3 regions of the Pseudonocardia autotrophica genome follow, and region 3 is predicted to be linked to each of the others. Evidence: riboswitches for the same ligand, from Rfam matches in the RefSeq annotation. Region 3 holds a riboswitch; each other region holds the start of a gene.
What was found. Region 3 has a riboswitch for S-adenosylmethionine ahead of Pdca_RS37810 (putative leader peptide). Riboswitches for the same ligand answer to the same signal wherever they lie in the genome.
Positions count from the first base shown of each region.

Region 1: another riboswitch for S-adenosylmethionine. It lies ahead of thrC (threonine synthase); the one in region 3 lies ahead of Pdca_RS37810 (putative leader peptide).
Region 2: another riboswitch for S-adenosylmethionine. It lies ahead of Pdca_RS23010 (aminotransferase class V-fold PLP-dependent enzyme); the one in region 3 lies ahead of Pdca_RS37810 (putative leader peptide).

Region 1 is NZ_AP018920.1:4,969,944-4,979,674, forward strand. It holds gene Pdca_RS37825 (putative leader peptide) at 13-111, opposite strand; gene Pdca_RS23145 (hypothetical protein) at 372-626, shown strand; gene Pdca_RS23150 (enoyl-CoA hydratase-related protein) at 697-1,491, shown strand; gene Pdca_RS23155 (NAD-dependent protein deacetylase) at 1,520-2,368, shown strand; gene Pdca_RS23160 (hypothetical protein) at 2,373-2,561, opposite strand; gene Pdca_RS23165 (zinc-binding dehydrogenase) at 2,606-3,571, shown strand; gene Pdca_RS23170 (MarR family winged helix-turn-helix transcriptional regulator) at 3,823-4,251, shown strand; gene lepA (translation elongation factor 4) at 4,340-6,202, opposite strand; gene rpsT (30S ribosomal protein S20) at 6,625-6,888, shown strand; gene holA (DNA polymerase III subunit delta) at 6,994-7,980, opposite strand; SAM riboswitch class I at 8,108-8,258, shown strand; gene thrC (threonine synthase) at 8,265-9,533, shown strand.
Region 2 is NZ_AP018920.1:4,938,853-4,948,234, reverse strand. It holds gene lhgO (L-2-hydroxyglutarate oxidase) at 1-189, shown strand, start outside; gene era (GTPase Era) at 186-1,091, shown strand; gene recO (DNA repair protein RecO) at 1,138-2,019, shown strand; gene Pdca_RS23035 (hypothetical protein) at 2,106-2,501, shown strand; gene Pdca_RS23030 (isoprenyl transferase) at 2,528-3,349, shown strand; gene Pdca_RS23025 (hypothetical protein) at 3,346-3,747, shown strand; gene Pdca_RS23020 (DUF2795 domain-containing protein) at 3,797-4,132, opposite strand; gene Pdca_RS23015 (hypothetical protein) at 4,212-4,895, opposite strand; SAM riboswitch class IV at 5,041-5,154, shown strand; gene Pdca_RS23010 (aminotransferase class V-fold PLP-dependent enzyme) at 5,205-6,560, shown strand; gene Pdca_RS23005 (Fur family transcriptional regulator) at 6,631-7,104, opposite strand; gene Pdca_RS23000 (ArsR/SmtB family transcription factor) at 7,101-7,475, opposite strand; gene Pdca_RS22995 (antibiotic biosynthesis monooxygenase) at 7,580-7,909, shown strand; gene Pdca_RS22990 (glycine--tRNA ligase) at 8,013-9,382, shown strand, end outside.
Region 3 is NZ_AP018920.1:4,680,120-4,689,850, forward strand. It holds gene Pdca_RS21880 (ABC transporter substrate-binding protein) at 1-1,032, opposite strand, end outside; gene Pdca_RS21885 (NtaA/DmoA family FMN-dependent monooxygenase) at 1,029-2,411, opposite strand; gene Pdca_RS21890 (LLM class flavin-dependent oxidoreductase) at 2,408-3,706, opposite strand; gene Pdca_RS37810 (putative leader peptide) at 3,779-3,877, opposite strand; SAM riboswitch class I at 3,883-3,978, opposite strand; gene Pdca_RS21900 (ABC transporter substrate-binding protein) at 4,553-5,650, shown strand; gene Pdca_RS21905 (ABC transporter ATP-binding protein) at 5,682-6,536, shown strand; gene Pdca_RS21910 (ABC transporter permease) at 6,526-7,482, shown strand; gene Pdca_RS21915 (ABC transporter permease) at 8,102-8,947, shown strand; gene Pdca_RS21920 (ABC transporter ATP-binding protein) at 8,920-9,675, shown strand; gene Pdca_RS21925 (LLM class flavin-dependent oxidoreductase) at 9,672-9,731, shown strand, end outside.

The sequences.
Region 1 (9,731 bases), 290 kb from region 3:
CGGGGCCGGGTCTCACAGCGCCGAGCGCAGCCGACACAGGTCGACGTGCCTGCGCTTGACGAGGGGGACGTCCACCCGTCCACGGTATGCCGACCACCCGTCGTGGGCCACCCACCGGATCATCACAGGCGGCGATGCCACCGGCGGTTCCGCTCACCCGTCGGCCGCATGATCACTCTCCGCAGCCGGATTCGATCACGACCGGTCACCGCTGAATCACGCCCGGCCACCGTGTCCTGCGTCGCACCCGTGTTCTACACAGTGTCAAAGACCGCTGACGCGGGTACAACGGAGATCGACCCACTGAATCGAGCCGGATGCATCGACCGGATGCCGCACCCGACCCCGACACGTTCAACGGAGAACGTCGAATGACCGCAGAGCTGATCCGCCCGGAGACCCCGGGCGTCGCACCGACAGTCGCCGCGCACCCGATCCCGGCGCCCGCCACCGAGCGGACGGCCGTCGACCGCCTGCTGGATTCCCTCGACGACCTGGTGCGCAGGCACCGGGCGCTCGCCGCACACGACGGCGGGTGCGCCTCGCTGCACGCCGAGCTCATCGCCGCCGAGCTCGACCAGCAGCTCGCCGTGCTCCGGACGGTGCCCCGCCAGCCACGGACCTGATCCGCACCGTCCCGGTGAGCCGTGCCGCACCGCAGCGGCACGGCCCGGCCGTCCGGCTAGGGTCGGACGGGTGGCTGACACCGCAGACAGCGCCCCCGCCGAACTCGTCCGTCTCGACGTCGCAGCGGGCGTGGCGACGATCACCCTGGACTCGCCGCACAACCGCAACGCGCTCTCCGCGCAGCTGCGCCGCGAGCTGATCGCGCACCTCGACTCGGCGATCGCCGACGACGCGGTACGGGTGATCGTGCTGACCCACACCGGCACCGTGTTCTGCGCCGGGATGGACCTCAAGGAGTCGAAGGGTGCCGGCGCGCAACAGCAGGGCGTCACCGAGGTGCCGAGGATCCTGACGACGCTGTGGGACTCCCCCAAGCCGGTCGTCGTCCGGCTGTCCGGCCCGGCCAGGGCCGGTGGGGTCGGCATCGTCGCCGCCTGCGACGTGGCGGTGGCCGCCGAGCCGGTCACCTTCGCGTTCTCCGAGGTCCGGATCGGCGTCGTCCCGGCGGTCATCTCGGTGACCGTGCTGCCCCGGCTGACCGCACGGGCGGCACACGAGCTGTTCCTCACCGGCGAGACCTTCGACGCCCGGCGGGCGGTCGCGATCGGTCTGATCAACAGTGCGGTGCCCGCCGAGCAGCTCGACGAGGAGGTCGCCCGCTACACCGGGATGCTCGGGCTCGGCGCCCCCGGTGCGCTCGCCGGGACGAAGGCGATGCTCCGCCGCGAACGGCCCGCCACGATGGCCGAGGACTTCGCCGCGATGAACACCCTGTCGGCGTCGTACTTCGCCTCCGCGGAAGGGCAGGAGGGGATCCGGGCGTTCGGCGAGAAGCGCAAGCCGTCCTGGGTTCCGCAGGACTGAGCGGGCGAACCCGCCTACCCTGGATCGCATGACCGCTCCCGCACTCGGGATCAGCACCGACCCGGGCACGGTGCCGGAGCTGCTGGCCGGACGCCGGCTGGTCGTCCTCACCGGCGCGGGCCTGTCCACCGACTCCGGGATCCCCGACTATCGCGGGCCCGGCTCCCGGCCGCGCAACCCGATGACCTATTCCGAGTTCGTCTCCGGCGAGCCGGCGCAGCGCCGCTACTGGGCGCGCAGCCACGTCGGGTGGGCGCGGATGCGCCGGGCCGATCCGAATCCCGGGCACGTCGCGCTCGCCGCGCTCGGGGCAGCCGGACTGGTCGAGCGGCTGATCACGCAGAACGTCGACGGTCTGCACGAGGCCGCCGGGCACCGCGGTGTGATCGACCTGCACGGCCGGATCGACGAGGTGGTGTGCCTGGACTGTCGCCGGCTCAGCCCGCGTGACGAGCTGCAGGCCCGGCTGACGGCGTCGAACCCGGGTTTCACCGAGGCGCACAGCGCGCAGGTAGAGACCGCGCCGGACGGGGACGCCGCCGTCGAGATCACCGACGGCTTCCGGATCGTGCCCTGCGCGAGCTGCGGCGGCACGCTCAAGCCGCACGTGGTCTTCTTCGGCGAGAACGTCCCGAAGGACCGGGTGGCCCGCTGCTACGCCGCGGTCGCCGCGCTGACCCCGGACGACGCGCTGCTCGTCGCCGGATCGTCGCTGCAGGTCATGTCCGGGCTCCGGTTCGTCCGGGCGGCGTGGAAGGCGGGAGTCCCGGTGGTCATCGTCAACCGCGGGGCGACCCGGGGCGACGACCTCGCCACCGTGCGGGTGGACGCCGGCTGCTCGGAGACCCTCGCCGCGCTCGCCGCGTGCCCGCTCTGACCGGTCAGTCCCGCCGGTCGGGGGTTCCGGGACCGGGTGCCCGGTCGAAGCGCGCGGTGATCCGATCCAGTCCGATCGCCACGCCCGCGCACAGCGGCAGCACCACGACGGTCACGAACACGACCTGGAAGAGGAACGGGAGCTGGGTCAGCCACAGCTCGAAGGCGTCCCAGGCGTCGATGATCGTGCGCACACTCCACACGGTAGTACGGCCACCCAGCGGCTAGGTTCGGGCCCATGTTCGCTGTGTACGCCCAGGAGCCCAACGCCGACGCCCCACTCGACGCCCTCGTCGTGGGCGAGCGGCCCGATCCCGAGGTGCCGGACGGCTGGGTCTCGGTGTCGGTCTCCGCCGCCAGCCTCAACATGCACGACCTCTGGACACTGCGCGGCGTCGGCATCAAGCCCGACCAGTTCCCGATGATCCTGGGCTGCGACGGCGCCGGCACCCTCGACGACGGCACCGAGGTCGTGCTCTACCCGATCATCGGCGATCCGGACTGGCGCGGGGACGAGACCCTCGACCCGAAGCGCTCCCTGCTCACCGAACGGCACCAGGGCACGATGGCCGACCGGGTGATCGTGCCGGCCCGCAACGCCGTGCCCGCGCCGCAGGGGCTCACCCCGGCGCAGGGCGCCGTGCTGGGCACCGCATGGCTCACCGCGTACCGCATGCTGTTCACCAAGTCCGGCCTGCAGCCCGGCCAGACGGTGCTCGTCCAGGGCGCGTCCGGCGGGGTCTCGACGGCCCTGGTCCAGCTCGGCGTGGCCGCCGGCCTGACCGTCTGGGTCACCGGCCGCGACGAGGAGAAGCGGGCACTGGCCGAGCGGCTCGGCGCGCACGCCACCTTCGAGTCCGGGGCGAAGCTGCCCGGCAAGGTCGACGCCGTCATGGAGTCGGTCGGCGAGGCGACCTGGAAGCACTCCATGCGGGCGCTGAAGCCGGGCGGGCGGATCGTCATCTGTGGCTCCACGTCGGGGCCGAACCCGCCGGCGGATCTGCAGCGGCTGTTCTTCCTGCAGCTGGAGGTCGTCGGGGCGACGATGGGAACCCGCGAGGAGCTCGCCAACCTGATGGACTTCGTGGCGACCTCCGGCATCACCCCGGAGATCGGGACCGAGCTGCCGATGACGTCGGCGAAGGACGCGTTCGAGGCGATGGCGGCCGGGAAGACGGCCGGCAAGGTCGTCCTGACCCGCTGAGCGGCGGATCATATCGTCCCGCGTCACAGATCTGTTACGTGATCTGGATGTGATGCAGTCGTGATGCACTCGGATGGCGGTGGCCGGTGCGCATCGACGCTGGTCCGCGCCATGTTCGTCACCGCAGTGTGACGACCGCCGGGCGCTGGGGGGAGGTATCCCCAGGACAGGGTCGGATTTCGCCCGTTCGGCAAGTACAGTCCGTCATCGTGACCGAGCCTTTCAGTCGACGGGCGTCGGGTGCTGCCACCATGGCAGCCCCGGCGCCTGGAGCCACAGGTGTCGTCGAATTCCTGGACCGGGTCGACCACGCCGTGGCCACAGCCCTGTCCACCCACCCCAGCGCGACCGAGGTCAGCCGTGACGGCTGGCGGGTCCTGTTGATGCTCGCCCGCGGCACCGGCCGCAGCATGGGTGAGATCGCGGGACACACGTCGCTGCCCGCCCCCACGGCGACCCGGATCGTGGACCGTCTCGTCGAGCGGAAGCTGGCCTACCGGTCGGCCGATCCGCTCGACCGCCGCCGGGTGCTGGTGCACCTGTCGGCCGAGGGACGGACCGTGGTCGAGTCGGTGTGCCAGCGTGTACAGCGCATTCTCTCCCCGCGCCGCGCACCCGCCGCCCGACCCGCCGCGTGCGACAGCACGATCCCCGGCCCCCGTGCAGGATCCGTCGTGTAGAGCCGACGCACTCTCCCCCCGCCGCCCCCACGTACATCACGGGCCCGGACCCCGCAGGGATCCGGGCCCGCTCTCATGTCCGGACGCGCTACTTCTTGGGCTTCTCGGTCGCCTGGCCGCCACCGGTGGACAGCGCCGCCACGAAGGCCTCCTGCGGAACCTCGACCCGGCCGATCGTCTTCATCCGCTTCTTGCCCTCCTTCTGCTTCTCCAGCAGCTTGCGCTTACGGCTGATGTCGCCGCCGTAGCACTTGGCGAGCACGTCCTTGCGGATGGCACGGATCGTCTCGCGGGCGATGATCCGCGCGCCGACGGCGGCCTGGATCGGCACCTCGTACTGCTGGCGCGGGATCAGCTCGCGCAGCTTGGTCGCCATCGACGTGCCGTAGGCGTAGGCCGACTCCTTGTGCACGATGGCGGAGAAGGCGTCCACCGCCTCGCCCTGCAGCAGGATGTCCACCTTGACCAGGTCCGCCGCCTGCTCGCCGGCCTCCTCGTAGTCGAGGCTGGCGTAGCCGCGGGTGCGTGACTTCAACGCGTCGAAGAAGTCGAAGATGATCTCGCCCATCGGGATCGTGTAGCGCAGCTCGACCCGGCTCTCGGACAGGTAGTCCATGCCGCCGAGCTGGCCGCGCCGGCTCTGGCAGAGCTCCATGATCGTGCCGACGAACTCCGACGGGGTGAGGATCGTGATCTTCGTGATCGGCTCGCGGATCTCGGCGATCTTGCCGGTCGGCCAGTCGCTGGGGTTGGTGACCTCCAGCTCCGTGCCGTCGTCGGTGGTGACCTGGTAGACGACGTTGGGCGCCGTCGAGATGAGGTCCAGGTCGTACTCGCGTTCCAGGCGGTCCCGGGTGATCTCCAGGTGCAGCAGGCCGAGGAAGCCGCAGCGGAAGCCGAATCCGAGCGCGGCGGAGGTCTCCGGCTCGTAGGTGAGCGCGGCGTCGTTGAGCTGCAGCTTGTCCAGCGCCTCGCGCAGCTCCGGGTACTGGGAGCCGTCGATCGGGTACAGCCCGGAGTAGACCATCGGCTTCGGCTCGCGATAGCCGGTCAGCGGCGTGTCGGCACCGCGGCGCTTGCTGGTGACGGTGTCGCCGACCTTCGACTGCCGGACGTCCTTCACCCCGGTGATCAGGTAACCGACCTCGCCGACACCGAGGCCGACCGACGGCTTGGGCTCCGGGGAGACGATGCCGATCTCCAGCAGCTCGTGCTCGGCACCGGTCGACATCATCTTGATCTTCTCGCGCGGGGACAGCTTCCCGTCGACGACCCGGATGTAGGTGACGACGCCGCGGTAGGTGTCGTAGACCGAGTCGAAGATCATCGCCCGGGCGGGTGCGTCGGCGTCGCCGACCGGGGCGGGTACCTGCGCGATGACGGCGTCGAGCACCGCCTCCACACCCTCACCGGTCTTGGCCGAGCAGCGCAGCACGTCCTCCGGCTCACAGCCGGTGATGTGCGCGATCTCCGCGGCGTAGCGCTCCGGGTCCGCCGCCGGCAGGTCGATCTTGTTCAGGACCGGGATGATGTGCAGGTCCTTCTCCATGGCCAGGTACAGGTTGGCCAGGGTCTGTGCCTCGATCCCCTGCGCTGCGTCGACCAGCAGGATCGCGCCCTCGCACGCCTCGAGCGCCCGGGAGACCTCGTAGGTGAAGTCGACGTGGCCCGGGGTGTCGATCAGGTGCAGCACGTGCTCGGTCTCGACGCCGTCGGCGTTCTTCGCGGTCCACGGCAGGCGGACGTTCTGCGCCTTGATCGTGATGCCGCGCTCGCGCTCGATGTCCATCCGGTCCAGGTACTGGGCCCGGGCGTCACGCGCGCTGAGGACCCCGGTGACCTGCAACATCCGGTCGGCCAGGGTCGATTTCCCGTGGTCGATGTGGGCGATGATGCAGAAGTTCCGGATGCGCTCCGGCGGGGTGAACGTGCGGTCGGCGTACGTCGTCACTCGGTTGTACTCGGCTTTCGCTGTCGCGTCGGGTCCGCGACCATCGTCCCATGTCGTCACCGGCGACCCCCACGGCAGCCGGGTGGAGCGGCCGGGGCCGCGATCCGGGGGCCTCCGGGACCGCTCGCCGGTGGGCGTCCGCCACCGGCTCGGAGGCGAGCGGCCGGCACCCGGGCGCCGCGCGGAACCGGAGGGGTCGGAAGTCCGGAAGTGCTCGACGGTAGATTCGTCCCGTACCGCGTCTGGTGAGGTCCGGCGCCGGTGGAGCGGCCCCGCACAGGGGCCGGAAATTCCCGCTGGTAGCCTTGACCGCTGAGCGCTCGGCGTGCTCGCCCGGGACGGTACGACCGTCCGGTGCCGCCGGAGCGGAACCGGACTCGAGCAGACCAGCCGAACGCAGCAGGCAGGAAGACCAGGTAGACGTGGCCAACATCAAGTCGCAGATCAAGCGGGTCAAGACCAACGAGAAGCGTCGGCAGCGCAACAAGTCGGTGAAGTCGTCGGTCAAGACCGCCATCCGCCACTTCCGCGAGGCCGCGGAGCAGGGCGCGGACAACGCTGCCGAGCTGCAGCGCAAGGCGGCCAGGGCGCTGGACAAGGCGGCCGGTAAGGGCGTCATCCACAAGAACCAGGCGGCGAACCGCAAGTCGGCGCTCGCCAAGCAGCTCAACAAGGTCGGCGCCTGAGCCACCCGCTCTCGCACGCACCACGACGGCGCCGCCCCGGCATCGGGGCGGCGCCGTCGGCGTCTGTACAGCCGGGGCGGCACGCCCCGATCAGCGCGCGACACGTCAGCGCTCGACGCGGGCCTCGACGACGGCGAGCACCGCGCGCTCCAGAGCGTAGGCGGGATCGGCCGCGACGCCCTTCACGTCGGCGTTGACCCGCGCGGTCGCGGCGATCGCCACGGCGAGCTGCTCGGGTCGCCACTGCCGGACGACGCCCTGCGCCTTGCGGATCTTCCACGGCGGCATGCCCAGCTCGCCGGCCAGCCGGTTCGGGTCGCCCCGGCCCGCCGAGCCGACCTTCGCCAGTGTCCGTACCGAGTCGGCCAGCGCATCCGCGATCAGGACGTGCGGAACACCCAGTACCAGTGCCCAGCGCAGCGCCTCCAGCGCGCCCCTGCGGTCACCCGCGACGGCTGCGTCCGCGACCGCGAAGCCGGACGATTCGGCGCGGCCACGGTGGTACCGGCGCACCCCGGCCTCGTCGATCTTCCCGCCGGTGTCGGCGACGAGCTGCCCGGCCGCGGAGGCGAGCTCGCGCAGGTCCGATCCGACCGCCTCGACCAGGACGGCCAGCGCACCGGGGGTGATGCTCCCGCCGTTGCGCCGGACCTCGGCGTGCACGAAGTCCGACCGCTCGTCGGCGCGGGTGATCCGGTTGCAGGTAGTCACCTGCGCTCCGGCCTTCTTCAGCAGGTCGACCAGCGCCTTGCCCTTGGCCCCGCCGGCGTGCAGCGCAACCAGGACGATCCCCGGTGCCGGATCCTTGATGTACCCGGCGATCGCGGCGAGCATGTCCTTCGTCGTGTCCTGGGCATGGGTGAGCACAATCACCCTGCTCTCCGCGAACAGCGACGGGCTGAGGTGTCCCGCCAGCTCGCCGGGCGCGACCTCCGAGGTGCGGAACCGGCGGAGCTCGACCTCCGGATCGTCCTGCCGGATCCGGCGGACCAGCTCGGACACCGCCCGTTCGGCCAGGAACTCCTCGTCGCCCACCACCAGCTGCAGGGGGGCGGGCGGTCCGGCGTCACGCGTCCTGCTCACGCGTCTCATCGTGGCCCACTCCCCCGACGGCCGGTGAGCCGCATCCCCGTCCGGGCACTTCGGCTGGCCAGGTGCACACCACGTCGCGTAGCGTTCTCGGCGCCCGGCCGATCACCGGCCGGCGACAATCGAATATGGCTCATCCAGAGGGGCAGAGGGAACGGCCCGTTGAAGCCCCGGCAACCGGCGTCGCACGACGATCCGCCCGCCTGCGCGTGACCGCGCGGCAGGACGTCGACGAACACGGTGCCAATTCCGCCCCGCCGCCCTGGCGGGACAGATGAGGAGATCTCGTGACTCTCACTGCTGCGCCCGAAACGACCTCGGCCTACGACCTGGGCCCCGCCCGCGCACTCTCCTGTCGCGAGTGCGGCCACGAGGTGCCGCTGGCCGCCGAGTTCGCCTGCCCCCGGTGTTTCGGGCCGCTCGAGGTGGCCTACGACTTCCCGAAGGTGACCCGGGCCTCGATCGAAGCCGGCCCGAAGTCGATCTGGCGCTACCGCGACCTGCTCCCGGTGCCGAGCACCGTGCAGGAGCACCGCAACACCGAGCCCGGCCTCACCCGGCTGATCGAGGCGGACAACCTGGCGCGGGCGCTCGGCGTCCGCAAGCTCTGGGTGAAGGACGACACCGGCAACCCCACCCACTCGTTCAAGGACCGGGTCGTCGCGGTCGCTCTCGCCGCCGCCCGTGAGCTCGGCTTCTCGGTGCTGTGCTGCCCGTCCACCGGGAACCTGGCGAATGCCGTCGCGGCGGCCGCGGCACGGGCGGGCTGGGACTCGGTCGTGCTGATCCCGTCGTCCCTGGAGCAGCCGAAGATCATCACCACCGCGGTCTACGGTGGCACGCTGCTCGCCGTGGACGGCAACTACGACGACGTGAACCGGCTGGCCACCGAGCTCGCCGCGGAGCACGAGGACTGGGCGTTCGTGAACGTCAACGTCCGCCCCTACTACGCCGAGGGTTCCAAGACCCTGGGTTACGAGGTCGCCGAGCAGCTGGGCTGGCGGCTGCCGCAGCAGGTGGTCGTGCCGGTCGCCTCCGGGTCCCAGCTGACGAAGATCGACAAGGGGTTCACCGAGCTGGGCAAGCTCGGGCTCGTCGAGCCGACCCCGTACACCGTGTTCGGTGCCCAGGCCACCGGCTGCTCGCCGGTCGCCGCCGCGTTCGAGGCCGGTCACGACGTGATCCAGCCGCAGAAGCCGGACACCATCGCCCGCTCCCTCGCCATCGGGAACCCGGCCGACGGCCCGTACGTCCTGGACTCGGTCCGACGCACCGGCGGGTCGCTCGGGCACGTCTCCGACGCCGAGGTCGTCGCCGGCATCCGGCTGCTCGCCGAGACCGAGGGCGTGTTCGCCGAGACCGCGGGCGGGGTCACCGTCGCCACGACGAAGAAGCTGCTCGAGGCCGGGAAGCTCGACCCGGACGCCGAGACCGTCCTCATGATCACCGGTGACGGCCTGAAGACCCTGGACGCCGTGTCCGGCGAGGTCGGCCCGACCGCCACCGTGCCCTCCACCAGCGTGGCCGTCCGCGAGGCGCTGGCGAAGCGCCGCTGAGCCGCCCGCGCGGACCCGCCGGCCCCGGGGTACCGGCCGGCCGGTCCGGGGTAGCGGGTGGCCGGTCCGGCGCACTGCCCCATCGGGCCGGGGCACCACGCGGTCGGGCCGGGGCATCGGTCGGCCGGTCCGCCGGCCCGGTGCCGGTCGGGGATCTCCCCGCGCGACGACCGTGAGCTCCGCCGGGTCTGTTCCGGT
Region 2 (9,382 bases), 260 kb from region 3:
GTCCGGGCGCAGGCGGTCAAGGCCGACGGCACCCTGGTCGACGACTTCCTGTTCCTCGACCAGCCCGGCTCGGACGGCGCCGGCGGTGCGGGATCGATCCTGCACGTGCTCAACGCGCCGTCCCCGGCGGCGACCGCCGCGCTGCCGATCGGCCGGGAGATCCTCGGCCGGCTGGGTGCCGCCGCATGACACTTCCCGCATCTCCCGAGGGCTTCCGGTCCGGTTTCGCCTGCTTCGTCGGCCGGCCCAACGCCGGCAAGTCCACGCTGACCAACGCCCTGGTCGGCCAGAAGGTCGCGATCACCTCCAGCCGTCCGCAGACGACCCGACACGCGATCCGCGGGATCGTGCACCGCGAGGACGCGCAGATCGTCCTGGTGGACACGCCCGGCCTGCACCGGCCGCGGACCCTGCTCGGGTCCCGGCTGAACGACGTGGTGCGCGAGACCTGGGCGGCGGTCGACGTGGTCGGGTTCTGCGTCCCGGCGAACGAGAAGGTCGGCCGCGGTGACCGGTTCATCGCCGACGAGCTGCGCAAGGTCGCGGCGCACACCCCGGTGGTCGCCGTCGTCACCAAGACCGACCTGGCGCCGCCGGAGCAGGTGGCCGAGCGGCTGGCCGAGGTCGCGGGCCTGATGGAGTTCACCGAGGTCGTCCCGACCTCGGCGCAGTCCGGGTTCCAGGTGGCGCTGCTGGCCGATCTGCTGGTCGCGCAGCTGCCGGAGGGCCCGCAGCTCTACCCGGACGGTGACCTCACCGACGAGCCCGAGGAGACCCTGGTCGCCGAGCTCATCCGGGAGGCGGCGCTGGAGGGCGTGCGCGACGAGCTGCCGCACTCGATCGCGGTCACGGTCGAGGAGACCATCGAGAAGACGAACCTGCTGGAGATCCACGCGATCGTCTGGGTCGAGCGGTCCAGCCAGAAGGGCATCGTGATCGGCCGCGGCGGCGCCCGACTGAAGCAGGTCGGCACGGACGCGCGGCGCCAGATCGAGAAGCTGCTCGGCACGAGGGTCTACCTCGATCTGCACGTGAAGATCGCGGAGAACTGGCAGCGCGACCCCAAGCAGCTGCGCAAGCTCGGCTTCTGAGCCGAGCCCGCGCGCCGGGCCGCAGGGCAGCGCCTACGCTGGGTGCATGGCCCAGCTGTACCGCGACACCGGAATCGTGTTGCGCGTGCAGAAGCTCGGCGAGGCCGACCGGATCGTCACGATGCTCACCCGGCAGCGGGGGAAGATCCGGGTGGTCGCGAAGGGTGTGCGGCGCACCCGGTCGCGCTGGGGGGCGCGGCTGGAGCCGTTCAACCACGTCGACGTGCAGTGCTACACCGGCCGCACGCTCGACGTCGTCACCCAGGCCCAGACGCTCGACGCGTTCGCGCCGGCGATCGTGGCCGATTGGGGGGCGTACTCCTGCGGCTGCGCGATCCTGGAGACCGCCGACCGGCTGGTCTCCGAGGAGGGGGAGCCGTCGCTGCGGGTGTACCTGCTGCTGCTCGGCGCGACCCGGGCGCTGGCCGACGGCCTCCGCGAACCGGCGCTGGTGCTGGACGCGTTCCTGCTGCGGGCGATGAGCCACGCCGGGTGGGCGCCGTCGCTGTCGGACTGCGCGCGCTGTGCCACACCGGGCCCGCACCGGGCGTTCACCGTCGCCGGTGGCGGGATGGTCTGCCCGCGCTGCCGTCCGCCCGGATCGGTCACCCCGGCGGCCGAGACGGTCACCCTGCTCGAGGCGCTGCTGCACGGTGACTGGGCCGTCGCCGACGCCTCCGGCGACCCGACCCGGCGGGAGGCCAGCGGTCTGGTCGCGGCACACCTGCAGTGGCACCTGGAGCGCCAGCTCCGGTCGCTGCCGCTGGTGGATCGCCGGGCCCGGTCCCGGCCCGTTCGGGATCCTGCTGTGCCGCAACGCCCGTCGGAAGGTGCCCCGGCGACGCCGAACGGTCCGGCCGGGTCGGTGCCGGTGGCGGGCGGACCGCCGGTCGCGCAGCACGCCACACCCGCCGACTCCACCGGGTGATCCGGGCTTCCACCGGGCAACCCACCTCCGCGGGTCGTTACGCTCCCGTGATCGAACCGAACCGATCGGATCCGACGGAGACGCACGTGACCCCACCCCACACCCCGCGGGACGGCCGGGACGGTCGCGACGACGCGGCTGCGGCCGAGCGCACCCGCCGGCTCGCCGTTGCGACCCAGCGGCTGCCGGTCGCGCCCACCCAGCTGATCCCGGTGCGGACCGAGCTGCTGCCCGAGTCCCCGCCGGACGGTCCGACGCGAGCCATGCGCCAGGTGCGGGCCCGCACCGAGGACGGAGCCTGGCCGGCGATCCCGATGCTGCCGGTGATCCGCCCGGAGGACAGCGAGCCGCTCTCCGAGGTCGACCGCGCCCGCGACCACCGCGGGATGCGTGAGCTGCGCCGGACGGTGGAGCGGTTGGAGGACTCCGAGGTGCCGGCATGGCCGGTGCGTGAGGAGCCCGACGAGCAGTTCCGGATCTGATCCGGCACCGACGTAGGGTGCTGTACGTGCCGTTCCAGCCTCCCCCGCCGCACCCGTCCGGCGCACTGCCGCCGGCGATCCCCGCCGCGCTGATCCCGCGCCACATCGCGCTCGTGATGGACGGCAACGGTCGCTGGGCGAACGCCCGCGGCCTGCCCCGCACGGAGGGGCACAAGCGCGGTGAGGCGTCGCTGATGGATGTCGCCCGCGGGTGCATCGACATGGGCGTCCGCTGGCTGTCGGCCTACGCGTTCTCCACCGAGAACTGGCGGCGCAGCCCGGACGAGGTCCGGTTCCTGATGGGCTTCAACCGCGACGTGATCCGGCGCCGGGTCGACGAGATGGATGCGCTGGGTGTCCGTGTCCGGTGGGCCGGCCGGCGGCCCCGGCTCTGGCGCTCGGTCGTCAAGGAGCTCGAGATCGCCGAGGAGCGGACGAAGCACAACGACGTCCTGGACCTCACGATGTGCGTGAACTACGGGGGGCGGGCCGAGATCGTCGACTCGGTCCGGCAGATCGCCCGGCTCGCCGCCGAGGGGCGGATCAACCCGGACAAGATCGACGAGCGGATGCTCGCCCGGCACCTGGACGAGCCGGACATGCCCGACGTCGACCTGTTCGTGCGGTCGTCGGGGGAGCAGCGGACGTCGAACTTCCTGCTCTGGCAGAGTGCGTATGCCGAGATGGTCTTCCTGGACACGCTGTTCCCGGACTTCGACCGCCGCCACATCTGGCAGGCGATCGAGATCTACGCCCGGCGGGACCGGCGGTTCGGCGGGGCGAAAGACAGCACAGGCAGCGCAGCCGGCACAGGCAGCACGGACCTGGCCGAGGGAGCAGCGCAGTGACCGACGCGGTGATCACCGGAATGCTCGGGACCGCGCAGGCTGCGCTGGAGCGGTTCCACGACGTGGTCGTCGACGACGACGGCGCGCTGACCTTCGCGCACGGCGGTGTGCTGTGCGTCGTCCAGGGCACCGAGCTGGAGGAGGGCCTGCCGGTCCTCAACCTCACCTGCGTGGTCGCCTGGGACCTGACCGATCCGGACGTGCCGTCCCGGGTCGGTCTCGGTGTGGGCGAGGGCCTGTTCGGCACCCCGCGGGTGGTGCGCGGCGAGCACGGGTGGGACGTGACGCTGCGCTACGCGTTCCCGGCCGCCGGGCTGACCGAGGCACCGATGGGCACGCTGTTGATGCTGGTCGTGTCGTCGGCGTCGAGCATGCGCGCGGAACTGGTCGACGAGTGACCGCGGGTGGGCCGTGGGGGCGGTACGCCCCCGGCCCACCCGGGACAGTTCACTTCTTGCGGTTCGTGCCGAGCTCCTCGGCGATCGGGTTGACCGGGTCGACGTCCTTGGTCCCCTCCGAGAGCCCGGAGTGGGTGTGCTCGGTGCGCCGCTGCGCACGGAGCTGCTCGGTCTCCTCCCGGGACTCGTCGGCGGTGTCGACCGCGGCGACGACGTCCGCGGCGGAGTCGTAGGTCTCCGCCGGGACGGCCCGGATCGCCTCGACGGTCGCGGCGCCCGCGCCGTTGCGCTCGGCGCCGGCCGTCAGCTGGTCCTTACCGGCCGGGAACGTGACGCCGTCCAGCGCGGCGTGGACGGCGTCGGGGGTGGTCGTGCGGGTCGTCATCTCGGGAGATTCCTCCTCGTCGGTGATCGTTCGTCCCGACGAGGGTTACCGGTGTGCGGCGATCCATGCATCGCCGGCGTCATCCGGTGGCGGGACTCTCCCCGTCGGCCGGTCCGGCCGCATCCGGCTCGTCGGCGAGATGGACGAGCGGAAGTGCGGACAGCTGGGCGGGTGTCATGTCGTGCGCGACGCCGAGCACGTCGTTCTGGGACTTCTTCATCCGGGCGTCGACCAGCCCGGACAGCCCGTAGGCGACCCGGCCGAGCAGCCGCACCGTCGTCTCGTCGACCAGCGGCCGCGGGGTCGAGATGATCGCGACGCCGCGGGGTGCCCCGTCGTTCGACTGGGCCACCCCGATCGAGTACGACTCGCGCGGATTGACGTGCCGGGACGCGTAGTGGTCGCGGAGCTTGAGCAGCATCTCGTGGAAGTCGCCGACGTCGCCGTCGAGCTCGAGCTTCTCCAGATCGGCTCCGGTCAGAGTCTTCGTCCGCCCGGAGAAGCAGCGGACGTAGCCGATCACCGCCCCGGTCCAGAGCGCCTCGACCAGCGCCGGATCGGCGTCCACCCGCACCGGGCCGGACTCCGGGCCGGCGAGCGCGGTCACCAGGTGCTCGCAGCAGCGCAGCACGTACTGCAGGTCCTCGAAGACCGCCGCGAGCTGTGCCAGCTCGCCGGACTCCGGAACGTCGATCCGTCGCACCGTCGTCGGTGCGACGGGGCCCCCGTCGCCGGGTGCGCCGTCCTCGTGCGTGTCGGTCATCGTCGACCCCACCTCCGATGGATCACGGTATCGGCGGGTGCCGCGGCACGGTGTCGCGTTATGAGACGTTCTGTGACCTGTGCCTCGCCGTCGCACCGGCGGCGTGGATCTGCGCGGCTATCGTGCTAGCGTCCCGCTCCGAAAAGGTCACGAGTGCCAGCGTCAAGCCCCGGCTTGCTGGCCGGCAACCCTCCTCCGCGGTGGGGTGCCCCGGGTGATGACCGGGCCGTCGCGACACCCGCGCCGGCAAGCGCGGATCCGGCACCCGCAGCAGCGCTGCCCCGGATCCCTGTGATCCGGAGGACGATCATGACCGCTGCCCTGCTGCACGAGACCACCCGCCCGGCCGCCGAGCTCCCGGCGGTCACCGGTGCCGATCTGACCGTGCCGCTGGTCGACGGCGGACGGGTCGGCTACTGCGATCTCGACTCCGCCGCCTCGACGCCGGCTCTCGCCGCGGTCACCGCGCACGTCGCGCAGGTGCTACCCTATCACGGCAGCGTGCACCGGGGCGCCGGTTACACCTCGCGGGTGTGCACGTCGCTGCTGGAGAACGCGCGTGCCGATGTCGCCCGCTTCGTGCGCGCCCGGCCCGACGACGTCGTGGTGTTCACCCGCAACACCACCGACGCGCTCGGGTTGCTCGCCCGCGCGGTCCCGGGCCCGGTGCTGACGCTGGACCTGGAGCACCACGCGACGCTGCTGGCCTGGCGGCACTCCGGGCACCGGGTCGTCCCGGCGGGCCGGACGATCGGCGACACGCTGCAGGCGCTGCGCGCCGAGCTGGCGGCCCGGCCGGACACCGCGCTGGTGGCCGTCACCGGGGCGTCGAACGTGACCGGTGAGCTGCTGCCGGTCGCCGAGATCGTGGCGATCGCGCACGCCGCCGGTGCCCGGGTCTGCGTGGACGCCGCCCAGCTCGCCCCGCACCGCAGGCTCGACCTGGCCGGCTGGGGCGCCGACTACCTCGCGCTGTCCGGGCACAAGATCTACGCGCCGTTCGGGGCCGGTGTGCTGGTCGGGCGCGGTGACTGGCTGGACGCGGCGCAGCCACACCTCGCCGGCGGTGGGGCGGTGCGCTCGGTCGCCGTCGCCGGGGACCGCACCGAGGTGGCCTGGCTGCCGGCGCCGCAGCGGCACGAGGGTGGCACGCCGAACGTGCTGGGCGCGGCCGCGCTGGCGGCGGCCTGCCGCGAGCTGGAGCCGGTGATCGACGACGAGGTGCCCGCGCACGAGCGTGCGCTCGCCGCACGCCTGCACACCGGGCTGGCGTCGGTCCCCGGGCTGCGCACGCTGTCGATCTTCGACGACGCGCCGGACCGGACCGCGACGATCTCCTTCACCCTCGGCGACCTCCCGGCCGGGCTGGTCGCGGCGGTGCTGTCCGCGGAGTACGGCATCGGGGTGCGGGACGGCCGGTTCTGTGCGCACCCGCTGCTCGCCCGCTGCAACGACGGCGACGACGCCGTTCGCGCCTCGCTCGGCCTGCGCACCACGCCGTCGGACGTCGACCGGCTGGTGGACGCGCTCGGCCGGCTGGCCCGGCGCGGTCCGCAGTGGACCTACGCGATTCTCGACGGCCGCTGGACGCCCACCCCGGACCCGCGCCCGCTGGACCCGTTCGGGCTGGGGGAGCGGCCCGGCCTCCCGGGCTGCGACCGCTGAACCCGGAGTGGCGGACGGGCCGGGACACGGCAGCCGCCCGTCAGGCCGTCGCGCACCGGGCCCGCGGGTATCAGCCGCGGGACGCCGAGCACGCCCGGCACAGCCCGAAGATCTCCAGGGTGTGCGAGAGATCGGTGTAGCCGTGCTGCTCGGCGATCGACTGGGCCCACGACTCGACGGCGGGCCCCTCGATCTCCACGGCGGCCCCGCACCGGCGGCAGACCAGGTGATGGTGGTGGTGCTCGCTGGCGCAACGCCGGTAGACGGCCTCGCCGGAGCCGGTGCGCAACACGTCGACCTCGCTGCCCTCGGCGAGGGTCTGCAGGGTGCGGTAGACCGTCGTCAGCCCGATGCCCTCGCCGGTGCGGCGGAGCTCCTCGTGGATCTCCTGGGCGGAGCGGAAGTCCTCGATCCGGTCGAGCAGTGCGATGACCGCCGCCCGCTGCCGGGTCGCGCGGATCCCGCGTGGCCCGGCGGTCGAGCGCGCGGCCCGTCCGGCCCGTCCGGCCTGGTCCGTGCCGTCGTGCACCGCCTGATCGCTCACGAGTCCTCCTCCACATGCGCCACCGCGTCCACCACGATGTGGGCGAGATGGTCGTCGACCAGGGAGTAGAGCACCTCACGTCCCTTTCGTTCACCTTCGACCACACCGGCGGACTTCAGCACCCGCAGGTGCTGGCTGATCAGCGGCTGGGTGACCCCGAGGGCGTCCACCAGGTCGTGCACGCAGCGCGCGTGCTCCAGGAGCTGCAGCACGATCGCGATCCGCACCGGCGCCGCCAGCGCGCGCAGCAGGTCACCGGCCGCTGCCAGGGTGCGCGGATCACGCAGAGGGCCGGGAGCCGGCGCCGGGTGGTGCTCCCCGGCGTGCTCGTCGGTCCCCGGGGTCCGGGTGGTCTCCGCTGCGGCAGACATCGTGGTTCCGTCCCGTCCCCCGGAGGCGGCGGCCACACCCCCGGCGCTGATCGAGCCCAGCCGGCCGCACCCGACATGGTAGGCGTGTTCGTTATCGTCGCGCCGTGCTGCTGGTCTGCCGGTTCTCCGTGTCGCCCGACGACGTCCCCCGATTCACCGATCGCGCCGCCCGTGCGCTGGAGCTCCTCGCCGCCCAGCCGGGCTGCCGCGGCGGCGAGGCCGGCCGCGCCATCGAGGCCCCGGAGCAGTGGGTGCTGACGGTCCGCTTCGACTCGGTCGACGCCTACCGGCGTGCGCTCGGGCCGTTCCCGGTGCGCGAGCACGTGCACCCGTTGCTGGCCGAGGCCGACACCAGCACCGAGTCGACACACGAGACCCTGCTGTCGGTGACACCCGGCGGCTCCGCTGCCCGCCACCCCTCACTGCTCACCTGAACCGGGCGGGCGGAATCGGGTTATGCCGGGTCGGTAATCTGTAGGACCCACCTCGCGACTCCGCAGGTGGGTAGTCCCGAATCCCGGACCTGGAGTACGACCAGTGGCCAGCAAGCCGACCTCCGCCAAGATCGAGACCATCGTCGCGCTCACCAAGCGTCGCGGATTCGTCTTCGCCTCCGGCGAGATCTACGGCGGAACCCGGTCGGCGTGGGACTACGGTCCGCTCGGCGTCGAGCTGAAGGACAACATCAAGCGCCAGTGGTGGAAGACCATGGTGACCGGCCGCGACGACGTCGTCGGTCTGGACTCCTCGGTCATCCTGCCGCGGCAGACCTGGGTCGCCTCCGGCCACGTGAACGCGTTCACCGACCCGCTGGTCGAGTGCACCTCGTGCCACAAGCGCTACCGCGCCGACCAGCTGGCCGAGGAGTTCGCCGAGCGCAAGGGCCGCGATCCGGAGCAGGCCGACCCGAACGACCTGTCCGAGGTGCCCTGCCCGAACTGCGGCACCCGCGGCCAGTTCACCGCGCCGCGCGAGTTCAACATGATGCTGAAGACCTTCCTCGGCCCGGTGGAGTCCGAGGAGGGCATGGCCTACCTGCGCCCGGAGACCGCCCAGGGCATCTTCGTGAACTTCCTGAACGTGCAGACCACCTCGCGCAAGAAGCCGCCGTTCGGCATCGGCCAGATCGGGAAGAGCTTCCGCAACGAGATCACCCCGGGCAACTTCATCTTCCGGACCCGCGAGTTCGAGCAGATGGAGATGGAGTACTTCGTCGAGCCCGGCAGCGACGAGGAGCTGCACCAGTACTGGATCGACGAGCGCACCCGCTGGTACACCGACCTGGGCATCGACCGTGAGAACCTGCGCCAGTACGAGCACCCGAAGGAGAAGCTCTCCCACTACTCGAAGCGCACCGTCGACATCGAGTACCGGTTCAACTTCACCGGCCAGGAGTGGGGCGAGCTCGAGGGCATCGCGAACCGCACGGACTTCGACCTGACCACGCACTCGAACCACTCGGGCGTCGACCTGTCGTTCTACGACCAGGCCACCGACACCCGCTACCGGCCGTACGTGATCGAGCCCGCGGCCGGGGTCGGGCGGTCGATGATGGCGTTCCTGATCGAGGCCTACAGCGAGGACGAGGCGCCCAACGCCAAGGGCGGCGTCGACAAGCGCGTCGTGCTGAAGCTGGACCGCCGGCTCGCCCCGGTGAAGGCCGCGGTGCTGCCGCTCTCGCGCAACGCCGACCTGTCGCCCAAGGCGAAGGACCTGGCCGCGCAGCTGCGGAAGAGCTGGAACGTCGACTTCGACGACGCCGGCGCGATCGGCCGCCGCTACCGTCGTCAGGACGAGATCGGCACGCCGTTCTGCATCACGGTGGACTTCGACACCTTGACCGACCAGGCGGTGACCATCCGGGAGCGCGACACCATGGCCCAGGAGCGGGTCGCGCTGGACCAGGT
Region 3 (9,731 bases):
GGTCGCCGCGACGGTCTGCGTCGGGTGCACGGCGGTCACCAGCTCGGCCCGGTCGATGCCCCGCGACACGGCCTCGCGGACCGCGGCGTCGGCGCCCAGCGGGGTCTCGTGGTTGAAGCTGATCCCGAACGGGATGCCCGGGTTCGGCCGGGCCGCCAGCTCGACACCGGCGGCGGTCAGCGGCGCCTCGTCCTGCTGCCCGACGCTGGCGATCGCGTCGATCTCGCCGGACTGCAGGCTGCCCGAGCGCACACCGGACTCCGGGACGACCCGGAACTCGGCACGATCGAGATAGGCCTCGCCGGGCCGGGTGAACAGCGACGAGCCCCAGTCGTAGCCGGCGCGCTTCGCCAGGACGGTGACGTCGTCCTTCACGTACGACTCGAGGGTGAACGGCCCGGAGCCGATCACTCCGGCGCAGCGCTCCTCATCGGTCCCGGCGACGCTCGCCGGGGAGAGCAGGCCCAGGCTGTGCGTCGAGGTGCCCTGCAGGAACTGCACGTTCGGCTGCTCGAAGCGCACGGTGAACTCGGTCGGGCTCGCGACGTCGGTACCCGCGTACCCGGCGAGGTAGCCCTTCGGCAGGACCCCGCGGGCGCCGAGCTCGGGGATCCGGTCGAAGTTGGCCTGCACCGCCTCGGCGTCGACCGGGGTGCCGTCGGAGAAGGTCGCCCCCTCGCGCAGGGTGAACGTCCAGGCGGTCGCGTCGTCGTCGGAGGACCACTCGGTGGCCAGCCACGGGACGATCTCGCCGGTCTCCGGGTCCTGGTCGGTGAGCGAGTCGACGACCTGGCGCAGCGAGTAGATCGAGTCGTTCGACGCCACCTGCTGCGGATCGGCGCAGCCCTGGTCGGAGGAGACCGCGAACACCAGCGTCCCGCCGGGCCGCGGCTCCCCGGCGGCCGCGCCGGCGGCACCGGAGCCGCAGGCGGTCAGGGTCAGCGCGGTGGCCGCGAGCAGCACCGCGCCGCGGCCTGCGGGGAGCCCGGGCAGCGGCACCCGCCACGGGAACGACGGACGGCGCAGCTTCACGACGCCACCGCCGCGCGCCGCCCGGAGTTCCGGCGCTCACCGAACCGGGCGGGCGGTGCGAGGCCGAGGTTCTCGCGCAGTGTGCCGCCGTCGTAGCCGGTCCGGAACACGCCGCGCTCCTGCAGGATCGGCACCACCCGCTCGACGATCTCGTCGAGCCCGGACGGAGTGACGTGCGATCCGAGGATGAAGCCGTCGCTCGCGTCGGACTGCACGTAGCGGTCGATCTCGTCGGCGACGTGCTCCGGGGTGCCGACGAACACCGCCCGGTCGAAGACGTGCTTCACGGTCTCACGCAGGCTGAACCCGTTGGCCGCGGCGATCTCCCGCCAGGCGGCCGCGGTGGCGTGCGGATCCTGGGTGAGCGGGGCCCGGCCCTCGATCCAGCGCGGCGCCTCCGGGGTGGGGTCGACGTCGGGCAGCGGGCCGTCCGGGTCGTAGGACGACAGGTCCCGATTCCACACCATCTCGGCGAGCACGATCGAGGTCCACGGGTCCACCTGCAGGTCGTGGATGTGCTCGTGCCGCTCCCGGGCCTCGGCGTCGGTGTCCCCCAGCACGACGCCCGCGCTCGGCAGGATCCGGACCTCGTGCGGGTCGCGCCCGGCCCGGCGGACCCGGGCCTTGACGTCGTCGTAGAAGGCGCGGGCCTCGTCGAACCTCTGGTACCGGGAGAAGATCGCGTCCGCGTTCGCCGCGGCGAAGTCCCGCCCGGCCGGCGACTCGCCGGCCTGCAGGATCACCGGGTGACCCTGCGGGCTGCGCGGCGTGCTGAACCGGCCCGCGATGTCGAACTGGTTGCCCGACAGCGCGAAGTCGCCCACCCGGGCGTCGGACAGGAACTCCCCGGAGGCCTGGTCGGCGACGACCGCGCCGGATCCCCAGGAATCCCACAGCGCGCGGACCGCGGCGAGCGTCTCGCCGGCGCGCTCGTAACGCTGATGGTGCCCGAGGTAGGCGCCGCGCCGGAAGTTCTCCCCGGTCGGGGCGTCCGAGCTGGTCACGACGTTCCAGGCGGCCCGCCCACCGGACAGGATGTCCAGCGTCGCGAACTTGCGGGCCAGCTCGTAGGGCTCGTTGTAGGTGGAGTTGATCGTCCCGGCGAGCCCGATGTGCTCGGTCACCGCGGCCAGCGCGGCGAGCACCGTGAAGGTGTCCGGGCGGCCGACGACGTCCTGATCGAAGATCTCGCCGCCGCGGGTGCGCAGCCGCAGGCCCTCGGCGAGGAACAACAGGTCGAGGCCGCCACGCTCGGCGGTGCGGGCCCACTGCTCGAACGACTCCCACGCGATGTGGCTGCCGGAGGCGGGATCGCTCCACACCGTGTCGTGGTTGACGCCCGGGAAGTAGGCACCCAGGACGATCTGCTTGCGGGTCATGCGGGGCTCCCGGTGGTGGTCGGGGCGGGCACGGGGGCGAGCCCCGGGAGGAGTGCCGGGACGGTCGCGCTGCCGGACCGCGGCGCGTACCGGCTGGTGGGACGGGGTAGCCCGAAGCGTTCGCGCAGACCGGTCTCGGCGTAGCCGGTGCGGAACGCGCCGCGCCGCTGCAGCTCGGGAACCAGACCGTCGACGATCGCGTCGAGATCGGTGGGCAGCACGGCCGGGCGGAGCCGGTAGCCGTCGAGCCCGGCGGCCCGCCAGTCGAGCAGCCGGTCGGCGAGCCCGGCCGGGGTGGTGGCGACGACGAGCGCGTCGCTGGAGAGCGGATCACGGGCGTCGAGCCGGGCCAGCCGGTCCCGCGCGCCCGCCTCGGTGCCGGCGAGCACGACGACGAGATCGGCGAGGATCCGCAGCGGCGGCGCGGTGCGGCCGGCGGCCCGCTCCGCGGTGCGGACCTGGTCCACCACCCGGGCGGCGTCGTCTGCGTCGTGCGGGGTGGTGAACACGACGTCGCCGACCCGCGCGGCGAGCAGCGACGGCTCGTAGCCGTGCGACAGCGACGCCACCAGCGGCTGGCCCTGCGGCGGCCGCGGCACGATCGACGGGCCGCGCACGGCGAAGTGCGCGGCCTCGACGTCGACGGTGTGCAGCCGGTCCCGGTCGACGAACCGGCCGGTGAGCGCGTCCCGGATCTCGGCGCCGTCCTCCCAGGAGTCCCACAGCCGGCGCACCGTGTCGACCACCTCGGCGGCCTCGCCGAACAGTTCGGCGACCAGCGCCCGGCCCCGCGGGGTGTCCAGCTCGGACCGGCCGACCGCGGGGATCTGCCTGCGGCCGAAGTGCGCGGCCTCGTCGGCGCGCACCGAGGTCTGCACCCGCCAGCCGGCCCGGCCGTGCGAGTCGTGATCGAGCGTGGCCAGCGCCGATGCGACGTGGAACGGCTCGGTGTGTGTGGTGGTGACGGTCGGGACCAGCCCGATCCGCGAGGTCAGCGGCGCGAGGAAGGCCGCGACCAGCGAGGCGTCGAGCCTGCCCTGGACCCGGTCGGTGCGCCGCTCGGGCTCGGCGAGGTGATCGCCGGACTGCAGGCCGAGGCCGTCCTCGATGGTGATCAGGTCGAGCAGGCCACGCTCGGCGGTGCGGGCCAGCTGCACCCAGTGCCGGGCGGTGAACAGCTCGCCGGGGCGGGTACCCGGCTCGCGCCAGGCGGCGGGGTGCCAGCCGGTGCCGTCGAACGCGACCGCCAGGTGCAGCGGCGACGCGGGCGGGACAGAGGTGTCCGGTGCGGACATCGGGGCATCGCTTCCTCGCCGCGCGTCGACGCGCGGCGGAACGTGTGTGAGAGGTGGGAGGCGGGGACGCGCTCAGCCGCGACAGGCCGCGCTGGTGACCCGCCGCAGATCGACGTGCCTGCGGTACCGCGGGTGGTGCGCGCCGCGCACCCGATCCGCCACCGACCGCATGATCCCCTCCATCGTGCCCGGCAGGAGCACCCGCACCCGCGTGCTGCGGGGGGTTGCTGCGGCGTCGTCGAGCCAGGTCTCTCGGCCGCTCCGGATGGTGTCCGCCATCGACTCTAAGGAGTCCGGCCACCGCCGTGTCAACCCGCGCGCACCCGGAGTGACCTGCGACGCGTGCGGAATAATCCGGCCGTCCCGAGCTACGGACACCCGGTCGCCGGATCCGGGTGATGTTGTCCGGACAGGGTGTCCCGTTTCCTGGCCGGTGGACCGAGGGTTGTCCGGAGAGGTGACCGCACCGCACCCTGTCCGGGTGACGACGTGCCAGGGACGGCCATCGCGTCCCGGTCCGCGTCTCCGGGGCGTGCTCGAGGCTCCGGACACCACGACGCGGGGCGATCGACCCATCGCTGCGCGATCCCGCGCGCGGCACCGCACGATCCCCGTCCGCCCGACCGGCCTCGAGCCGTTCTGGCCCAGCCGGCGTGCACCGGCCTTCAGCGAGCACTGTCGCTGATCCTCCGCCGGGGGACCCCGTCTCCCCGGCCGCCGGCCCGACCGGCTCCCCCGGTGTGCCCTGATCCCGGCACATCCCGACCCCCGGCGACCGCACCGGGCGTCTCCCGTCCGCGCCCGATTCCACCGGCGCGGGCCCCACCACGGAAGGACCACGTCCCGATGCCCCCGCACGTCCTGCGCTCCGGTTCCCGGAGGCGCACCGCCGCCGTCCTCGTCGCACTGCTCGCCACCGTCGGCGTACTGGCCGGCTGCTCCCGCGCCGAGGAGCGAGGCGGCGCCGCCGCCTCGGGCGAGACCTCCCCCGCCGCCGAGGTCCGCCTCGGCTACTTCCCGAACATCACCCACGCCCCGGCGCTGATCTCGGTCGAGAACGGCCTGTTCGCCGAGGAGCTCGGCGACACCGCGCTCACCCCGCAGACCTTCAACGCCGGCCCGGACCAGGTCGCAGCGCTGCTCGGCGGCTCGATCGACGTGGCCTTCATCGGTTCCGGCCCGGCGATCAACGCGTTCTCCCGTTCCGGCGGCGAGGCGGTCCGCCTGGTCGCGGGCTCCACCTCGGCCGGTGCGCAGCTGGTGACCACCCCGGACATCACCACCCCCGAGCAGCTCAAGGGCAAGACGATCGCGACACCGCAGCTGGGCAACACCCAGGACGTCGCGCTGAAGACCTGGCTGAAGGAGAACAACCTCCCGATCGGCGACGGGCCGGACGCGGTGACCGTGCAGAACATCGAGAACCCGCGCACCCTCGACCTGTTCAAGCAGGGCGCGGTCGCCGGCGGCTGGCTGCCCGAGCCGTGGAGCTCGCGCCTGGTCGACGCCGGCGCCTCGGTCTTCCTGGACGAGCGGACCCTCTGGCCGGACGGCGAGTTCCCGACCACGGTGATCATCGTCCGGACCGAGTTCCTGCAGCAGCACCCGGAGACCGTCGAGGCGATCCTGCGCGCCGAGCAGCGGGCGATCGAGTTCATCCGCGAGCAGCCCGAGCAGGCCCGCACCGTCTCCAACCAGGCGATCCAGGAGATCACCGGGAACGCGCTGTCCGAGCCGGTGCTCGACCGGGCCTTCGGCGAGCTGACCTTCGACACCGATCCGCTGGCCGGTACCTGGCCACAGCTGGCCGACGACGCCGTGACCGCGGAGATCGCCGAGTCCGCCGCCGATCTCACCGGTTTCCTCGACCCGACCGCGATCAACGCCGTCCGTGCGGCCGCCGGCGAGCCCGCGATCGACCCGGCCGGGCTCGACGCGAGCTGACGACCGCCACCACCGACGAGGGGGACCTCCGATGCCTGCCGATCTCACCGAACTCACCGAACCGACCGATCTCGCCGAGATCACCGGCGCCCACGGCGCCCGCGGCACCCACGGCACCGCCGCCGTGCAGCTGCACGGCGTCGGCAAGACATTCGGCCACGGCCCGGCGGCGGTGAACGCGCTGAAGGGGATCGACCTGACGGTCGCCGACGGCGAGTTCGTCTGCCTGCTCGGCGCGTCCGGCTGCGGCAAGTCGACGCTGCTGAACCTGCTCGCCGGCCTGGACGACGCGACCGCGGGCACCGTCTCGGTCGGTGCGGCGCGGCCGTCGTTCATGTTCCAGGAGGCCGCGCTGATGCCGTGGCTGACCGCGCAGCGCAACGTCGAGCTCCCGCTGCGGCTCGCCGGGCACGGCCGGGCGGCCCGCGCCCGGCGGGCCGAGGAGCTACTGTCGCTGGTCCGGCTGGAGGGGGTGGGTGCCAAGCGCCCGCACGAGCTCTCCGGCGGCATGCGGCAGCGGGTCTCGCTGGCCCGCGCGCTGGCCGCGGCCACCGGCCTGGGAGCCGGGGACCCCGGTTCCGACACGACCGGCCTGCTGCTGATGGACGAGCCGTTCGCCGCGCTCGACGCGATCACCCGCGACGTCCTGCAGGGCGAGCTGCTGCGGGTGTGGCGGGCGACCGGGACCACGATCGTGTTCGTCACGCACGACGTCCGCGAGGCCGTCCGGCTGGCCGAGCGGGTGGTCCTGCTGTCCTCGCGGCCCGGCACCGTGGTCCGCGAGTGGGAGATCCCCGCCGACGGCCACGGCGCGGAGCAGCAGGCACAGCTGCACGACGACATCACCGGACGACTGCGGCAGGTGATCACCAGCCATGCCGCGTGAGGACGGACGCCGCCCGGTCGGCGTGCTCGGCGACGACCCGCTCGACGGCACCGCCGGCGGGGCGCCCCGCGGTGCGCCCGGACATCCCGACAACGACACCGCCGACGCGATCGCCGGGCTGGACGCGCTGGACACCCCGGTCGTCCGGCGGACGCCGTGGTGGCAGCAACTGCTGCGCACCTGGCTGCCGCCGCTGGTCGCGCTCGCCGCGATCATCGGCATCTGGCAGGCGGTGTGGGCGTCGGCGGTGCTGCCGGAGTTCCGGCTGCCCGCACCGGGCGTGGTCGGCGAGCAGTTCGCCGAGATCGTCATCGACGGCTCGATCTGGTCGATCCTGTGGACCTCGATCAGCCGGGCCGCGATCGGGTTCCTGTTCGCACTGGCCATCGCCACCCCGCTCGGCCTGCTGGTGGCGAAGGTCCCGCTGGTCCGGGCCGCGATCGGGCCGCTGCTGACCGGACTGCAGTCGCTGCCGTCGGTCGCCTGGGTGCCCGCGGCGGTGCTGTGGTTCGGCCTGACCGACGCCACGATCTTCTACGTGGTGCTGCTCGGTTCGGTGCCCTCGATCGCGAACGGCCTGGTCGCCGGGATCGACCAGGTGCCGCCGATCCTTCCCCGCGCCGGACGGGTCCTCGGGGCGACCGGGTTCGCGATGGCCCGGTTCGTCCTGCTGCCCGCGGCACTGCCCGGTTACCTGGCCGGCTGCAAGCAGGGCTGGGCCTTCGCGTGGCGGTCGCTGATGGCCGCCGAGATCATCGCGATGGGGCCCGCACTGGGCCTGGGGCTGGGCGCCTACCTGAAGAACGGCGCCGACGTCAGCAACATCTCCCAGGTGTTCGCGGGCATCCTGCTGATCCTCATCGTCGGGATCGGGATCGAGCTGCTGGTGTTCCGGCCGCTGGAACGCCGGGTGCTGCGGGCCCGTGGCCTGGCCCTGACGGTCTGAGGCCCGCTCCCCTCACGCGAGCGGGCTCCCCTGGCACCGATTCGCCACGGGGAGCCCGCTCGCGCTCTCGTGTCCCCGTGTCTCACAGCCAACGTGTCCGGACGGGTACACCGCTTCCCACCAGGCGAAACACAGTGAGTTCAATCCCAACCTCCGGGGTTGGGTTTCCGGCCGGGCCGGGTTACCGTCGTCCCATGACCGGATCGGTGCTGCTGACGACGCGGGGTCACATCGACCTCCTGCGCGTCGCGTCGGCGCTCTGTCGACCCTGACCGCACGGCCACCCCGGTCACCCCCGACCACACGGCCGTACCGATCGGCGTGACCACCCCGGCCACCTCGGCCGGCGTGACCACCCCGGTCACTCCGGTTGACGTGACCACGCGGCCACCCCGATCGGCGTGGCCACCCCGGTCGCTCCGGCCGGCGTGACCACCCTGGCCACCCCGGCCGGCGCCGACGCCCCGGCGGGTTCCCGGACCACCCGGCCCCGCTCGGGCGCACCGCAGGGGTGACCACCTCACGTCGCACTCCCACACCCTCCCGCCGCCGCCCCGTCCGGGGCCGGGCGGCGGGCCGGTGTGCCGGCACCCGCCCCGACAGCTCGCTGGGAGCACCCATGACCATGACCTCCGAACGGGAGCGCGCGCAGGCGCCACCCGAGGTGGAGACACTCCGGACCCGGCACGCACGCGGCTCCGGCCGGATCCCGCGCTGGGTGGTGAAGACCGCGTCGCCGGTGGCGCTCGTCGGGCTCTGGCAGGTGCTCTCCAGCACCGGCGTGCTGCCCCGCGACGTGCTCGCCGCGCCGCTCACGGTCGCCGTCACCGCCGCCGACATGTGGTCCGACGGCGCGATCCAGAGCGCGGTGCTGGCCTCCACCGGCCGGGTCGTCGCGGGGATCGCGATCGGCCTGGTCACCGCGGTCGTGCTCGCCACCCTGTCCGGGCTGTTCCGGCTCGGCGAGGACGTGATCGACGCCCCGGTCCAGATGCTCCGCACGGTCCCGGTGATCGGCCTGATCCCGCTGCTGATCATCTGGTTCGGCATCGGCGAGGAACCGAAGATCGCGCTGATCGCGCTGGCCGTCACCTTCCCGCTGTACATGAACCTCTTCGGCGGCATCCGCAACGTCGACGCCACCCTGGTCGAGGCCGCCCGGACCCTCGGGCTCGGCTGGTTCGGCCAGGTCAGGCACGTGATCCTGCCGTCGGCGATGCCGCAGTTCCTGGTCGGCCTGCGGTTCTCGCTGGGCACCGCGTGGCTGGCGCTGGTGTTCGGCGAGACGATCAACGCCACCTCCGGCATCGGGTACGAGATGAACACCGCCCGCGAGTTCTTCCAGACCGACGTGATCGTCGTCTGCCTGGCGCTCTACGCACTGCTCGGACTGCTCGGCGACTTCGTCGTGCGGATGCTGGAGAGGGGGTTCCTGTCGTGGCGACCGGCGTTCAGCGGGAACTGAGTACCACCGACGGCGCCGTGACCCCGGTCGCGGTACGCGGACTGACCCGTCGCTTCGGCGACCGCACCGTGCTGGAGAACCTCGATCTCGACATCGAGCCCGGCCAGTTCGTGGCACTGCTCGGCGCGTCCGGCTGCGGCAAGTCGACGCTGCTGCGGATCCTCGCCGATCTCGACCACGACGTCACCGGCGACGTCACCGTCGCCCGGCGGCGCGCCGTCGGCTTCCAGGCGCCCCGACTGCTGCCGTGGAAGAAGGTGTGGCGCAACGTCGTCATGGGGCTCCCCGGCCGGCCGGACCGGGCCCGCGCCGAGGCCGCGCTGGCCGAGGTCGGCCTGTCGCACCGCACCGACGTGTGGCCGAAGGTGCTCTCCGGCGGCGAGGCCCAGCGCGCCGCACTGGCGCGTGCACTCGTCCGCGATCCGGACCTGCTGCTGCTCGACGAGCCGTTCTCCGCGCTCGACGCGCTCACCCGGATCACCGCCCGCGGCCTGGTCGACGAACTGTGGCAGCGGCACCGCTGCGCGGTGCTGCTGGTGACCCACGACGTCGAGGAGGCGCTGGTGCTCGCCGATCGCGTGCTGGTGATGGAGGACGGCCGGATCTCCTACGACGCACCGGTCGCGATCGACCGGCCGCGCGACGTCACCGATCCCGACTTCCAGCGCCTGCGCGCCGAGCTGCTCGGCCGTCTCGGCGTCCACCAGCGACCTCAGGAGAACCAGTGATCACAGGAGGAACGGCCGCCGTCGAGTTCATCGGCATGATCGGGACCCAGGAGGTC